DNA from 3 places in the Rhizobium mulingense genome. Region 1 is predicted to be linked to each of the others. Evidence: riboswitches for the same ligand, from Rfam matches in the RefSeq annotation. Region 1 holds a riboswitch; each other region holds the start of a gene.
What was found. Region 1 has a riboswitch for cobalamin ahead of bluB (5,6-dimethylbenzimidazole synthase). Riboswitches for the same ligand answer to the same signal wherever they lie in the genome.

Region 1 (5,050 bases):
TCACGACGGTCGTCTTCGGCTCACCATACTTTGATGTGAATGAATAGAGGCGAAGTCATCAATGCTCCCATCTCGCGTTTTTGTCACCCCGGCAATTCGGTTGTTATCGCAAACAAAAAGAGCAACTTCCGCGCCATCAACATACCATTGGCCCGGGAGTTAGGTGAAAGCTCCCGAATCTGCCATCCCTTTTCGATCGAGATGCGACGGGCTTGTTCTAGCGAACTACCTAGTTCAAAAACGCTGGGGCTATCAGCCGTGTCCGCACTGGCGAACTCGGCATAGAGTCTCAAGCTTTAAATCAGATGGCTGTTCCCATCGCCAAATTCTATATTCAGCACGATCTGAGATATGTTTGCGGTAACGAGACGTACTTCAAGAATTATAATGCCATGAGCTTTTTTGATGACCTGCCGCTTTCGCCGGAAGAGGAGCTTATGCTCCAGTCACAGGACAAGATTGCGCTCCTGTTTTTAAGTGACGTCGTTTATGACGAGAATGAATATCTCGACTCATTCGAACCGTGACCGCTTATAATATGGTCGTCGCCTCTAAGTGCCTGCACAGGCGCACGTCGTGAAAAGCCCTTACCGGCGATCGAGCCAACATTGATGACGGGGTGGTGGGTGGCGAGATTGTACTTTAACAATCACCGTCTCAAGTTTTGACCGAGTTAGGAAGTTTAATTTCAATGACACCTGAAGAAAGAGCGATCCTTAAGGCTCTGGCCTCCATGTGTGTTCAGTATATGGATGATGATCGAAACGGGCTGGTTCACAAGTCCATGAGCGCCGGCGAAGACGCGGTCGAAGTGCTGGCTTCCTATGGCCTGGTCAAACCGGAACCATGGGGCGGCTTCTGGACCGATGAGGGCCTGCATCTTTTGGACGAAGATTGACCTGTGAATGGGCGGCGGGATATCTGCCCGCCGCGCTTGATAGTGCCGCTCAGGCCGCGACGGCGGCCTTGCGACGATCGCGGACGGCGTGGGCCAGATTATCGAGCACGTCGACCGACATATCCCAGTCGATGCAGCCGTCGGTGATGGATTGGCCGTAGACCAGCGGCTTGCCGGGCACGAGATCCTGACGGCCGGCGACGAGGTTGCTCTCGATCATCATGCCCTTGATGTGGCGGTTGCCGGCGGCGATCTGTCCGGCGACGTCCTTGACCACATGCGGCTGGTTCATCGGGTCCTTGTTGCTGTTGGCATGGCTGGCGTCGATAAGGATGCGCGGGAGAACACCGAGCTTGACGGCTTCGCTGACCACCGCCTGGACATCGGCCGCCTCATAATTCGGGCGCTTGCCGCCGCGCAGGATGATGTGGCAGTCCTCGTTGCCCTTTGTTGAGGCGATGGCAGCGTGCCCGTCCTTGGTGACTGCGGGGAAGTGATGCGGCTGCGAGGCGGCGAGAATGGCATCGAGCGGGACGCGTGCGCCGCCATCCGTGCCGTTCTTGAAGCCGATCGGGCAGGAGAGGCCGGAGGCGAGCTGGCGATGGATCTGGCTTTCGGTCGTCCGCGCGCCGATTGCGCCCCAGCTGACGAGGTCGGCAATGTATTGCGGCGTGATCGTCTCGAGGAATTCGACGCCGGCGGGCAGGCCCATCGCATTGACGTCGAGCAGCAGGCGCCTGGCAATCCGCAGCCCTTCCTCGATGCGGTAGCTGCCGTCGAGATGCGGATCATTCATCAGACCCTTCCAGCCGACGGTGGTGCGGGGCTTTTCGAAATAGACGCGCATGACGATTTCGAGATCACCGGAGAAGCGCTGCCGCTGTTGCACCAACCGCTCGGCATATTCGCGCGCCGCAGCAGGATCGTGGATGGAGCAGGGACCGATGACGACAATCAGGCGGTCGTCGTCTCCCTCCAGAATCTTATGGATCGCATGACGGTTGCTGGTTACCGTCTCGCTGACGGCAGCGGTTCGGGGGATTTCCGCGATGATATCTGCGGGTTTGGTCAGCGGGGTGATCTCGAGGATACGCAGATCGTCGATGGTATCGGACACGGTGTGGCTCCTGTTTGGTCATACCGTGCGGAAATAAAAAAGCCGCCAGGTAGACTAGCGGCTGTTCGGGTTGTCGTCGCGTCGACTTCAGTTACGCATGGACCCGCATCCGCTGGGAGCAGCGGTACCAATAAAATCGCGAGGCCTGGATTGAAGTCGTCGACATTAGGCGTATGTAGCGTCGCGGTTGCCTGTTGTCACGCAGAATTTTCTGCCTGAAATCGGACATCCCGGAGGGCGGCAATCGCTTCTGCGGGAGGCTGGCTTAAAGTATGTCGCCCGAGGCTCACGGCAAACCCTAAACGCGCGAAAATAGTGTGTATTTGATGTGTGAATAAATCACCAAGTAGAATGGGATCGAGGGCACACGCAGTTTGTTTCGCTCGCGCACGGGCCGGTGCTTGCTGCCGCGTCGCTTTCCTGAAATAGATGCTTTGTCAGGTGCCCGCTCTTGAGGGCGGGAGAATCGGGAATCCGGTGCAAGGCCGGAACGTGCCCAACGCTGTAAGGCCGACGTCTGCCGCTTCATCACGCCACTGGCTTTTGCCGGGAAGGCCGCGGCAGGTGGGTGACGCCAAGTCAGAAGACCGGCCTGGCATGATAGACCCAACCCGCGCGGACGGCGGGCGGTTGCGTTGTTGGGGATTTGACGATGCGACCCTTTGATGAGGATGCCGTTTCAGCGGCATCCGGTTTTTCTCTCGCCGAACGCGAGGCCGTGTATCACGCGATCATGACGCGACGCGACGTGCGCAGCCAATTCCGGCCCGATCCGTTGCCGGATGACGTCGTGGCGCGGCTTCTGACCGCCGCCCATCACGCCCCCTCCGTCGGCTTCATGCAGCCGTGGAACTTCATCCTGGTGAAAAGCGAAGCCGTACGGGCGCGGGTAAGGGATGCCTTCCTCAGGGCGAATGAGGAGGCGGCACTGATGTTCGATGGCGAGCGGCGGCAGGCATACCGCTCCCTCAAGCTCGAAGGCATCGTCGAGGCGCCGCTCGGCATATGCGTGACCTGCGATCCCACGCGCAGCGGCAGCGTCGTTCTGGGCCGCACGCACAATCCACGGATGGATTCCTATTCGACGGTCTGCGCCATCCAGAACCTCTGGCTCGCGGCGCGCGCCGAAGGAATCGGCATTGGCTGGGTCAGCATCTTTCGCGAAGGTGAGCTGAAAACCATTCTCGGCATACCCGATCATATCGAGGTGGTCGCCTGGCTCTGCGCCGGCTTCGTCGACGGGCTTTACGACGAGCCGGAACTCTCCGTCAAAGGCTGGCGGCAGCGGCTGCCGCTCGACGAGCTCGTCTTCCACGATGGTTGGGGACGGAGCGAGCCGTAGCAGCGGTCACTGCTGTTGCGGCTGCGGGCCCGGTGTTGCCGGGTTGGCAAGATCGATCGAACCCTGGTCGCCCGCCAGAAACTGCGGTCCGACCTGCCGGACCTTGTTTTGCGCAGGGTCATAGGGACGCTCCGGGACTGACGGCTGGGGTGCCGTTGGCGCAGCCGCGGTATCTTTCGCCGGCGGATTGGTGCGGATCGTGGTGATCGATCCCTGCTGCGGCGGTTCGCTCACGGCCTGCTTGCCGCGCATCTCTTCGTAATAGGCGGTGAGATTGCAGGCGCAGGCATTTTTCTCGCCGGGCGCGCGGTTCTTGTAGGCGAAGGCGTTCTGCATGGCGCTGTAGGGCGTGCCGGTTGCCACCGAAATCATGTTCGAGGCTTCGGTGCTCCTCACGTCTCGATAGAAAAGCTCGGTCTCGATGCCCGGACACATCTTGGCGCAGGTCTCAGCATCCCGGCCGAAATCGACCGAGGTGGCGTTCGAGCTGATCGGGAAGAAGCCGCCGTCGCAACTGCGCACGCAGATGGTGCTGACCGGCGAAAGCATCTCGGTCCTCGGCAGGCCGTAACGCGGGTCAACCTCTTCACCGCCGCCGAGCGGAATGAAGGTGTCGGCGCGCATCGCCTGTTCCTCGATGCTCGGGGCAAGGTCGTTGGCGCTGCGCTCGGACGGGGCGTAGAAATTCTCGCTGTTGCAGCCATTGCGCTCAAGAGCAGCCATCAGTTCGCGGCGCCCGCCGTCATCACCGCCGCCCTGGCTGCGCAGTTCGGCGCGACGATCCTGGAGATACCGGATATTATCGATCATCCGCGCTTCAGCCTGCGAGAGCTCGTCACAATAATCGGCATTCTCGCCGCCGATCACCACCATGCTGCCCGAGGTGCAGCCGTAGCTGCGCAGGTCGTTGCGGACCTTGCGCAGCTCGAGGTTCTGCTCGGCTATGGCACCGGCAAACTGGCGCGCTTCCGGGCCATTGCCGTTGCCGATCGATCGCGGCAGGTCGGCCAGGCGGCCGCGCAGGTCATCGCAGATGGCACTCGCCTGCGCGGCGACGGGCGTCGCGAAGGCAAGGAGAAGCGCAAGAGACAGGTTTCGGCGTTTCACGGCGTCGTCCCGGAATGAGCAAACGGTCGATGGGTCGAGTGCGACGTCACTTCGTCGCGCGTTTCCTCTTAGCGTGTTTCTCTTAATAAGCTCAGAGAAATTCTTAGCGTATTTTCGCGATCTTATCCAGCAGAGGCCGGCGATTCCCCGGATGGACCGCGTCGCGCCAGAAGTCGCTCGCGGACAGATCCGGTCGCGGACTGTCAGGTCTGCTTCGAGCGGGCCATTTCGGCACGCATCCAGCTTGAGTCTCCCCATGTCGACAGCCAGATCATCAGATCGGTGAGTGCGGCGACGACGGGCAGGAGCAGTGTGTGGCTCATTCCGCGTGCTGTCTGGTTTTTCTCGGCCTCCCTGAGATGAGCCAATTCTTCCTCTTGAATGGAGGCTATAAGGCCATGAAGCTCGGAGTCACCGGCCTCCAGAAAAGCCAATTGATCCTCAAGGTGACGGTGAACGGTGCTTTCGACCGCCTCGGTACAGATCCAGACCATATTACGTCCACCGAGGGCTGTCAGGAAACCGAGCAGGTAACCGCCGAGGCTCCAGAATGCCATGACGCGGCATGGCCTGGCCTTCCTGGACG
Region 2 (5,050 bases), on a different contig from region 1:
CTCGAGTATGCCGAGCTTCACGAATTCGCGCTTGCCGGCGGCACGGATCACGTCATCAGCATTTTCGAATTCCCGAAGGAGGTCGCGTTACGCGGACTGGGCTTTTCGCTCACTAGCGATGCGCCCGGCGGATTTTCCGACGACCAGATGGGGATCATCCAGGGGCTGTTGCCGGCTCTGGGGTTGGCGGCTTACCGTGTCGCGGTTTCGAAAACCGCGACGGAAATCCTCGCGGTTTATACCGGCGCCAGAACGAGTGCGCGTATCCTTGCAGGCGAAACCCGCAGGGGAATGGGCGGCTCCATCGATGCCGCCATCCTGCTCGCCGACCTGCGCAATTTCACGGCGCTGACCGAAGTATACCAGCCTGCGGAGATCGTCGGGTTTCTCAACGAGCATTTCGAGCTGATCGACCGGCATGTCGAGGAAAATTCCGGCGAGATTCTGAAATTCATGGGTGACAGCGTGCTGGCGATTTTTCCGACAGAGGCCGATGACCCGCAGAAGGCCTGCAAGGCGGCGCTGACTTCGGCCGAAAGTCTGCTGAAAGCAAACGAAGAGCTCAATCGCGAGCGCACGCGCAACGGGGGGCCGGATATCGGCATCGATGTCGTTTTGCATCTCGGCGAGGTTTTCTACGGAAATGTCGGCGCTCACGGCAGGCTGGATTTCACGGTGATCGGCAGAGCCGTCAACGAGGCTTCGCGGCTGGAAAAGCTTTGCGGAACGCTTGAGCAGCACCTGTTGCTCTCGGAGAGCTTCGCGGCGACCTGTTCCGTGCCCTGTGACTATCTCGGGTCTTTCGAGCTGCGCGGCGTTTCGAAGAGGGCCGACGTCTTCAGGCTGGCCGGCGCCGCCTCATAGCGGCTCAGATCTCGCCCGACACCTCGCGGCGGCGGCGATCGAGTTCTTCGCTGTAGCGGCGCAGCGTGTGGCTTTCGCTGAGCTGGCCGACCACCTTGCGCTCGATCAGATGACCACGGCGAGCGCTTCGCTTTCGCTCTTGTCGAAGATCGCGGCGGCCTGCCTGGCGTTCATCTGCGGCTGCAGGAAGTCATTGCGGTAGCGGACGAAATCGGCAAGCGTCTGGCTCTCGTCCTGGACATCGGTCGGGTTGGCGTAGATCTCGGGCACCAGCACGAGCCCGGCATATTTGTCGTTCTCCTCGACGAGAATGACACGCTGGGTCGAGCCGATCGGGAAGGCCTTCTTGAATTCCTCCAAAGAGATGCCCGCCTTTGCAGTCTTGACGTCGGCGCGCATCAGCTTGTTGACGGTCAGGTTGCGAATCCAGCCGACGTCATGGGCGCTGCGGATGCTTTCGCCGCGCAGATGGAAGCGCCATGTGGCGAAGGAGTAGCCGAAGGTCGAGCGCACGACGAGCGAGGAGGTGATGACGGCGGCAAGCACCAGCGCCGTGATCGGAAAATCGCCGGTGATCTCGAGCGCCAGGAAGGTCATCGTCAGCGGTCCGCCGATGACCGCGACGGCCAGCGAACTCATCCCGACCACGGCATAGATGACCGGCGTCAGCGTGGCGTCGGCGAAATAGGGACCGCAATAGGCAAAGAGCTTGCCGAGCAGGGCGCCCATGAACAGCGAGGCGAAAAACAGGCCGCCCCTGAAGCCGGAACCGATCGAAATTGCCGAGGCCAGCGATTTCAGCAGAAAGAGGCTGATCAGGGCCGGGATCGTCACGTCGCGGGAAAGGTTGAGGTGCAGTGCGCCGTGACCGGCCGATAGCACCTGCGGCGAGATCATCGCGAGAAGTCCGACGATGATGCCGCCGAGCGCCGGGCGAAAGGGCGGGGCGATCGAGCTTTTGCGCGCAAGCTCCTCGACGAAGGCCACGCCCTGCATGAGAAGAATGCCGACACCGGCGCAGAAGACACCGAGCAGCAGCGCCGGGACATAATCGGCCGGCACGACCGAGCCGAAGCTGCCGATATCGATGGTGAAATCGCCCTCGGCAAGCAATCTCGCGATGAGGGTGGAAGCGAGGGCGGAGACGACGACCGGGGTCAGTGAGACGATCGTATAGGTGCCGATGATCAGCTCGAAGGCGTAAAAGGCGCCCGTCAGCGGCGCGTTGAAGGCGGCGGCGATGGCGCCGGCCGCGCCGCAGCCGACGAGAATGCGAAGGTCTGAGCGGCGCAGCTGCAGCTTCAGGCCGAATTTGGAGGCAATGCCGGCGGCAAGCTGGGTATAGCCGGCCTCCAGGCCGACGGAAGCGCCGAAGCCGTTGGAGATCAGGTTCTGCACCGCGACGATGATGCTGTCCGTCAGGGAGAGACGGCCGCCATGCAGCGCATTGGCCTCGATCGGGTCGATCATCGGCTTCTTGCGCCGTTTGGCGAGCACCAGGAGCAGCATGCCGAGCAGAACGCCGCCGACGACCGGCGCGGTGAGCAGCAGCATCTTGTCCTCGATGACCGACGCGCTCAGCCTTTCGGTGTCGGGAATGCCGAAGACCAGCTGGTGCAGCTGGTTGGAAACGTAGCTCATGCCGGTGACGGCAAGCCCCGAGGCGATGCCGACGACGGCGCCCGCCAGCGACAGGCCGACTTCACTGCGGCGGGTCAGCGCGCGCAGCCGTCCCGGGTCGAAGAAAACACGCAGCGCGCGCAAACGGCGCCGATCCAATTTCATAAGCATGGCTAGACAACTAGGTGGGGAGAGTCCCGGTCAAGGGCGGCGGTGCTGTCCGCTTGCGATGCAATTGCGGCGAAAAGCCGGCGCGCGGGATAAATTCTTATGAGGTAAGTCTCTGATTAAAGACGATGTTTTGGTAGAGTAAGTCGTGTTGTTGGAAGCTTTCTGTCCCCGGCCGGCGCGTCGGTCGTCAACGCCGGTTGACTCTATCCTCTGGCTTGCCTAACCATCTCTCAACGGATGGTCGCCTGATCATCCTGACATAACGGATGGTTCCGGATCGGCAGTTGTCCTTCCGGATGAAAAGGGAATGTGACGGGGCGGACCCAAGCCGGGCGCCTTCATCACAGCCGACCCCGCGACTGTAGAGCGGTCAGGGTCTTCCATCCGGCATCAAGCCCTTCCGGCCGGCGACCTGCAATCGTGCAGGCGGGCGGGATGAGCGACGTGCCGGAAAAGCCACTGGAAATGCATGGTGATCAACCGGGGTCGGACGCCTCTATTTCTACGAATCGTCCACCTTTTCACCGATGCAGCCGGGAAGGCGAGGCGGATCCGCTGGCACGATCGGGGGCGACCGGTTTTCCGGTCCGCCCTGATCGCGGCCGATAACTGCGAGCCAGGAGACCTGCCTTCCGTGCCGGGCGAAAAGCTCACCCTGGGTAAGAGACCCGCTGCCAGCACGGAGGTTGTTTTGGCTGAACGTTTGAATTCGGCGCTGCCTCGTGCGGCAGATGGAGGGCTTTCAGCCCCCTGCGTCGAGTATGTGGCACCCCCCTCTGTCCTGCCGGACATCTCTCCCACAAGGGGGGAGATCGGATCGGTGCACCGGCTTCCCCAAACAATCGATGTTGGGCGAAGGTCATCCGACTTGCCGATCTCCCCACCTGTGGGGGAGATGTCCGGCAGGACAGAGGGGGGTATTACGTCCTCGTCGGTCCGCTATAGTATAAGCGGAGCAAACCGAAGCACCGCCCTCCCTGGCCGGAGGGTCGAGGCATGACCGATCTCCTCGCCAATTCCACCCTCGTCCTCGGTGGCGCGCGCTCTGGGAAATCCCGCTTCGCCGAAAACCTCGTCACATCGAGCGGCCTCGAGTGCCATTACATCGCGACCGGCCGGGCATGGGACGATGAGATGCAGACGCGTATCGACCAGCACAGGGCTGATCGCGGCCCGTCCTGGACGACACATGAGGAACCGCTCGATCTTGTCGGCAAGCTTGCGGCCATCGATGGGGCGGGCAGGGCGATCCTTGTCGATTGCCTGACGCTGTGGCTCACCAATCTGATGATGGAAGAGCGCGATATAGCGCTACAAGCTGCCGCGCTCGCGGCGTGGCTGCCGCAGACAAAGGCGAAACTTGTCATCGTTTCCAACGAAGTAGGGCTCGGCATCGTGCCGGAAAATCGCATGGCGCGGGATTTTCGCGATCATGCAGGCCGATTGCACCAGATGGTCGCCGCGAAAGCCGCCGAAGTTTATTTCATCGCGGCAGGCCTGCCGCTGAAAATGAAGGGTTAAAATTTCATGAGCCAGAAGATTCCCGCAACCGTCATCACCGGCTTTCTCGGTGCCGGCAAGACGACGATGATCCGCAACCTGCTCACCAATGCCGGCGGCAAAAGAATCGCGCTCATCATCAACGAGTTCGGCGATCTCGGCGTCGATGGCGACGTGCTGAAGGGCTGCGGCGCCGAAAATTGCAGCGAGGACGATATCATCGAGCTCACCAATGGCTGCATCTGCTGCACAGTTGCCGACGATTTCATTCCGACGATGACAAAGCTCTTGGAACGTGAACAGCGGCCCGACCATATCGTCATCGAAACCTCGGGCCTCGCCTTGCCGCAGCCGCTGGTCGCCGCCTTCAACTGGCCTGACATCCGCACCCAGGTGACCGTTGACGGCGTCATCACTGTGGTCGACAGTGCGGCGGTTGCCGCCGGGCGGTTTGCCGACGACCACGATGCCGTCGAGGCAGCGCGCAGCGAGGATGAATCGCTCGATCACGAAAGCCCGATCGAAGAGCTGTTCGAGGATCAGCTCACCTGCGCCGATCTGATCGTGCTCAACAAGACCGATCTGATCGATGTGGCCGGTCTCGGCCGCGTGCGCGACGAGGTCGCTTCCCGCACACAGCGCAAGCCCGTGATGATCGAGGCGAGAAATGGTGAGGTTCCGGCCGGCATCCTGCTCGGCCTCGGTATCGGCACGGAAAATGATTTGGCCAACCGCAAGTCGCACCACGAACTGGAGCATGAGGACGGCACGCCGCACGATCACGACGAGTTCGACAGCTTCGTCGTCGAGTTGGGCCCGATCGTCGATGTTGCCAGCTTCGTCGGACGGCTGAAGACGATCATCGCTGCTCACGACGTCTTGCGCCTCAAGGGAT
Region 3 (5,050 bases), on a different contig from region 1:
TCATGATTTTCCTCTTGCACCTCTAGTCGCTAGAGGATGTAGGAGGGATGCTTCTGTTTGACAAGGAAGCGGATAATGGCTGAGACGAGCGAGACACGATACCGGGTCGGCGGCATGGATTGCGCCGCCTGTGCGACCAAGATCGACACGGCGGTCAGGCGCGTGGCGGGTGTCGCCGATGTGTCCGTCTCGGTGGTGGCTGGCACGATGACCGTGCGGCATGACGGCAGCGGCAACCTCAAGGCGATCGAGAAGAGGGTGACGGGGCTCGGTTATTCGGTTTCACCCTTTGCCGGAAGCGCGGCGCCGGCACAGGATCACGGCCCGCACGATCATCGCGACCACGGCGATCATGCCGGCCACGACCATGATCATGATCACGCAGGTCACGATCATGGCAAAAAGAAAATCGAGGGGCTGCACGGCCATGCCCATGCGCCGATGACCGGTTCCTGGTGGCAAAGCCGGAAGGGTCGATTGACCATCGTCTCGGGTGCAGCGCTAATCGCCGCCTATGCCATCGGCCATCTCGTGCCTGCGGTCGCATCCTACGCCTTCGTCATCGCCATGCTGGTCGGGCTGGTGCCGATCGCGCGCCGCGCCATCATGGCGGCTCTATCGGGCACATCGTTTTCGATCGAGATGCTGATGACGATCGCCGCCGTCGGCGCCGTCATCATCAATGCCGGCGAGGAGGCAGCGACCGTCGTCTTCCTGTTTCTCGTCGGCGAGCTGCTGGAGGGGGTGGCGGCCGGCAAGGCGCGCGAAAGCATCCAGTCGCTGACGGCGCTGGTGCCGAAAAATGCGCTGCTCGAAGACAATGGCCAGACGCGGGAGGTGCCGGCGGAAAGCCTCGCCGTCGGAGCGATCATCATGGTGCGTCCCGGCGACCGCATCTCGGCGGACGGCGTCATTGTCTCCGGCGAGAGCGCGATCGACGAGGCGCCGGTGACGGGCGAGAGCACGCCAGTGCGCAAGGGTGTCGATGCCGTCGTCTTTGCCGGAACGGTGAATGGCGATGCGGTGCTCAGGGTACGCGTTACGGCGGCCGCTGCCGACAATACTATCGCCCGCGTCGTCAAGCTGGTGGAGGAAGCGCAGGAATCGAAGGCGCCGACCGAACGTTTCATCGATCGGTTTTCGCGCTATTACACGCCCGGCGTGGTGGTGGTCGCAGCCCTGGTGGCGACGGTTCCGCCGCTGCTGTTCGGTGGGTCGTGGGGCGAATGGATCTATAGGGGCCTTGCCATCCTGCTGATCGGCTGCCCCTGCGCGCTCGTCATTTCGACGCCGGCGGCGATTGCCGCCTCGCTTTCGGCAGGCGCGCGGCGCGGGCTGCTGATGAAGGGCGGCGCGGTCTTGGAAACGCTCGGCAAGGTCACGATGGTCGCCTTCGACAAAACAGGCACGCTGACGGAAGGCAAGCCTCAGGTGACCGATATCGTTGCCTTCGGATTGAGCGAGGCGCAGGTCTTGTCACGCGCGGCGGTACTGGAGCAGGGCTCCAGCCATCCCCTGGCGCTGGCGATCCTCAACCGTGCTCGGGCGGACGGCGTCCCCGTGCCGCCGGCCTTCGAGCTGGAGGCGCTGCCGGGCAAGGGCGTCACCGGCAAGGTCGGGGGCGAGACGCTCGATCTGTTGTCGCCGTCCGCCGCTCGCGAGCGTGGGGCGCTCGATGGCGAGAAGGATGCACGCATCACGGCACTGAACGACGAGGGCAAGAGCGTATCGGTGCTGCTCGTCAACGGCGTTGCGGCCGGACTGATCGCTATACGCGACGAGCCGCGCGCGGATGCCAGGGCCGGACTGTCCGCGCTCAAATCGGCCGGCGTCAAGGCGATGATGCTGACGGGCGACAACAAGCGGACGGCGGCAGCTGTTGCCGGCATGCTCGGCATCGACTGGCGCGGCGAGATGATGCCGGAAGACAAGCAGCGGGTCGTCGGCGAATTGAAGCGTCAGGGTTTTGTCGTCGCCAAGGTCGGCGACGGCATCAACGACGCTCCGGCGCTGGCGGCGGCCGACATCGGCATCGCCATGGGCGGTGGCACCGATGTGGCGCTGGAGACGGCCGATGCCGCCGTGCTGCACGGGCGCGTCGGCGACGTGGCGCGGATGATCGAACTGTCGAAACGAACGATGCGCAATATCCTAGAGAATATCACCATCGCCCTCGGGCTGAAGGCGGTGTTCCTGGTGACGACGATCGCCGGCATCACCGGCCTCTGGCCGGCGATTCTCGCCGATACCGGCGCCACCGTGCTGGTGACGATCAATGCGCTCAGGCTGCTTCGAGTAAAGATGTAAACATGTCGTGCTTGCGGCGCTCGTCACCTGAAGAGTGCCGCTGACAGCGGCCGCCAAACCCTCTTTCGTCATGCTCGGGCTTGTCCCGGGCATCTGCCTCCGGTCGATAGGCAGCAGATCCTCGGCAGGCCGAGGATGACGCGGAGAGGGAGGTTGGTCATCAAATATGAGAGTGGCTATAGGCTCGCTCTCTTCATCCGACCTTCTCCACAGCCTGCTTTCGTTAAGCCTTCGTTATCCTCGTTTTTCAGAGGAACGCAGTAATTTCAAACCTGTCGTAACGCAATGCACAAACCATCCGTTGACGTGATTTTGGATTCGCGTACTATATCTAGTGTTCAAGGTTCCTTCGATTCGTCAGGATCGCGGGCTAAGACGGGAATACGGTGTGTTTCGCCATGACGGCGCAACAAAGCCGGAGCTGCCCCCGCAACTGTAAGCGGCGAGCAACTGTCCGATTTCAGGTCACTGAGGCATGATGCCTCGGGAAGGCTGGGGCAGGATGCTTCGACCCGCAAGCCAGGAGACCTGCCTTGAACTAGATGTCCACGGGCGGGGTGTCCGGAAGGTCGCGTGCATGAAAGCGGAATGATCCGCGCCTGTTACGCTGCCCCGAACGTCCGCATGAGCACTTCGGGGTTGAAGTCATGTCGAGAATATCAAGGCCGCCGTCCGCGCTAATCCCGAAAGGGATCATATCGGGCGTTTAAAGCGCCGACTTGCCAGATCACCATCAAGCGTTGCCCCGGACGTCGCAAGGCGCCCGATCCCAGTATTGCGTCCTGAATTTTTTGACATCACGAGGAAGATGATGAGCGTTACCGTCTACAGCAAACCCGCCTGCGTTCAGTGCACCGCCACCTACCGCGCCCTCGACCGTCTAGGGGTCGATTATGACATCGTCGATATCTCGCAGGATGCCGCAGCGCTCGATCGTGTCCGCAGCCTGGGCTACATGCAGGCGCCCGTCGTCATCGCCGGCGAACGGCATTGGGCGGGTTTCCGTCCCGATATGATCAGCGCGCTCTCTTGACCGGAAAACGGCGATGGGGCTGCTCGTCTATTATTCCAGCCGATCGGAGAATACCCATCGCTTCGTCGCCAAGCTCGGACTGCGCACGGCGCGCATTCCCGCAAGCGGCGCAGCCGGGTTCCATATCCGCGAACCCTTCGTGCTTGTCGTGCCGACCTATAGCGGCGGCGGTGGCAAGGGGGCCGTTCCCAAGCAGGTGATCCGTTTCTTGAACGAAGCGGAGAACCGAGGACACATCCGGGGCGTGATTGCCGCGGGCAACAGCAATTTCGGCGAGACATATGGGCTTGCCGGCGACGTGGTCTCGCGCAAATGCCGGGTGCCTTACCTCTACAGGTTCGAGCTCCTCGGCACCGAGGAGGACGTCGTCAACGTCAGATACGGATTGGAACGGTTTTGGACACGGGAACAACTCTGACGCGGGATGCGGGCGCAATACCGCATAACACTTTTGCTCATCCCGTCGGCGAACGCCCCTCGAAAGCGGCGGAAACGCTCGACTATCACGCGCTGAACGCGATGCTGAACCTCTATGATGATGAGGGCAGGATCCAGCTCGACAAGGATCGCATGGCGGCGAAGCAGTATTTCCTGCAGCACGTGAACCAGAACACGGTGTTCTTTCATAATCTGAGGGAAAAGCTCGATTACCTCGTGACCGAGGGGTATTACGAGCAGCAGGTGCTCGATCAGTATTCCTTCAATTTCGTCCGCGACCTGTTCGATCAGGCCTATGCCAGGAAATTCCGGTTTCCGACCTTTCTCGGCGCTTTCAAATATTACACCAGCTATACGCTGAAGACCTTCGACGGAAAACGCTATCTCGAGCGCTACGAGGACCGCATCTGCATCGTGGCGCTGACCCTGGCGCGTGGCGACGAGGCCCTTGCCCGCGACATGGTGGACGAGATAATTGCTGGCCGTTTCCAGCCGGCGACGCCGACTTTTCTCAATGCCGGTAAGAAGCAGCGCGGCGAACTGGTTTCCTGCTTCCTGCTACGGGTCGAGGACAATATGGAATCGATCGGCCGATCGATTAATTCGGCGCTGCAGCTGTCGAAGCGCGGCGGCGGTGTCGCGCTGTCGCTGACGAATATCCGTGAGGCCGGCGCGCCGATCAAGCAGATCGAAAACCAGTCGTCGGGCATCATCCCGGTGATGAAGCTGCTCGAAGACAGTTTCTCCTATGCCAACCAACTCGGCGCGCGTCAGGGGGCAGGTGCTGTCTATCTCAACGCCCATCATCCCGACATCATGCGTTTTCTGGACACTAAGCGCGAAAATGCCGACGAGAAGATCCGCATCAAGACGCTGTCGCTCGGTGTCGTCGTGCCCGACATCACCTTCGAGCTCGCGAAAAACAATGAGGATATGTATCTGTTCTCGCCTTACGACGTGGAGCGCGCCTACGGCGTGCCTTTCACCGAGATTTCGGTGACTGAAAAGTATCGCGAGATGGTGGCGGATGCGCGCATCTCGAAGAAGAAGATCAAGGCGCGCGAATTCTTCCAGGTGCTCGCCGAAATCCAGTTCGAGAGCGGTTATCCCTACATCATGTTCGAAGACACGGTGAACCGGGCGAACCCGATCGCCGGGCGCATTTCGATGAGCAATCTCTGCTCCGAGATTCTCCAGGTCAGCGAGGCGAGCGAATACAACGACGACCTCTCCTACGAGCATCTCGGCAAGGATATTTCCTGCAATCTCGGC

Region 2: linked by a shared signal. The riboswitch ahead of PYR71_RS31000 (hypothetical protein) and the one ahead of bluB (5,6-dimethylbenzimidazole synthase) in region 1 are both predicted to bind cobalamin.
Region 3: linked by a shared signal. The riboswitch ahead of nrdH (glutaredoxin-like protein NrdH) and the one ahead of bluB (5,6-dimethylbenzimidazole synthase) in region 1 are both predicted to bind cobalamin.

What each region holds. Positions count from the first base shown of each region.
Region 1 covers NZ_JARFVE010000014.1:123,353-128,402, reverse strand. The annotation lists gene PYR71_RS26235 (hypothetical protein) at 393-527, shown strand; gene PYR71_RS26230 (hypothetical protein) at 692-898, shown strand; gene PYR71_RS26225 (3-deoxy-7-phosphoheptulonate synthase) at 948-2,015, opposite strand; cobalamin riboswitch at 2,438-2,625, shown strand; gene bluB (5,6-dimethylbenzimidazole synthase) at 2,668-3,357, shown strand; gene PYR71_RS26215 (DUF2865 domain-containing protein) at 3,364-4,464, opposite strand; gene PYR71_RS26210 (demethoxyubiquinone hydroxylase family protein) at 4,668-5,050, opposite strand, start outside.
Region 2 covers NZ_JARFVE010000004.1:723,356-728,405, forward strand. The annotation lists gene PYR71_RS12415 (adenylate/guanylate cyclase domain-containing protein) at 1-864, shown strand, start outside; partial or broken gene PYR71_RS12420 (chloride channel protein) at 869-2,655, opposite strand; cobalamin riboswitch at 2,906-3,089, shown strand; partial or broken gene PYR71_RS31000 (hypothetical protein) at 3,359-3,580, shown strand; gene cobU (bifunctional adenosylcobinamide kinase/adenosylcobinamide-phosphate guanylyltransferase) at 3,652-4,176, shown strand; gene cobW (cobalamin biosynthesis protein CobW) at 4,183-5,050, shown strand, end outside.
Region 3 covers NZ_JARFVE010000025.1:5,797-10,846, reverse strand. The annotation lists gene PYR71_RS29580 (MerR family transcriptional regulator) at 1-4, opposite strand, end outside; gene PYR71_RS29575 (heavy metal translocating P-type ATPase) at 76-2,307, shown strand; cobalamin riboswitch at 2,632-2,857, shown strand; gene nrdH (glutaredoxin-like protein NrdH) at 3,119-3,340, shown strand; gene nrdI (class Ib ribonucleoside-diphosphate reductase assembly flavoprotein NrdI) at 3,354-3,758, shown strand; gene nrdE (class 1b ribonucleoside-diphosphate reductase subunit alpha) at 3,737-5,050, shown strand, end outside.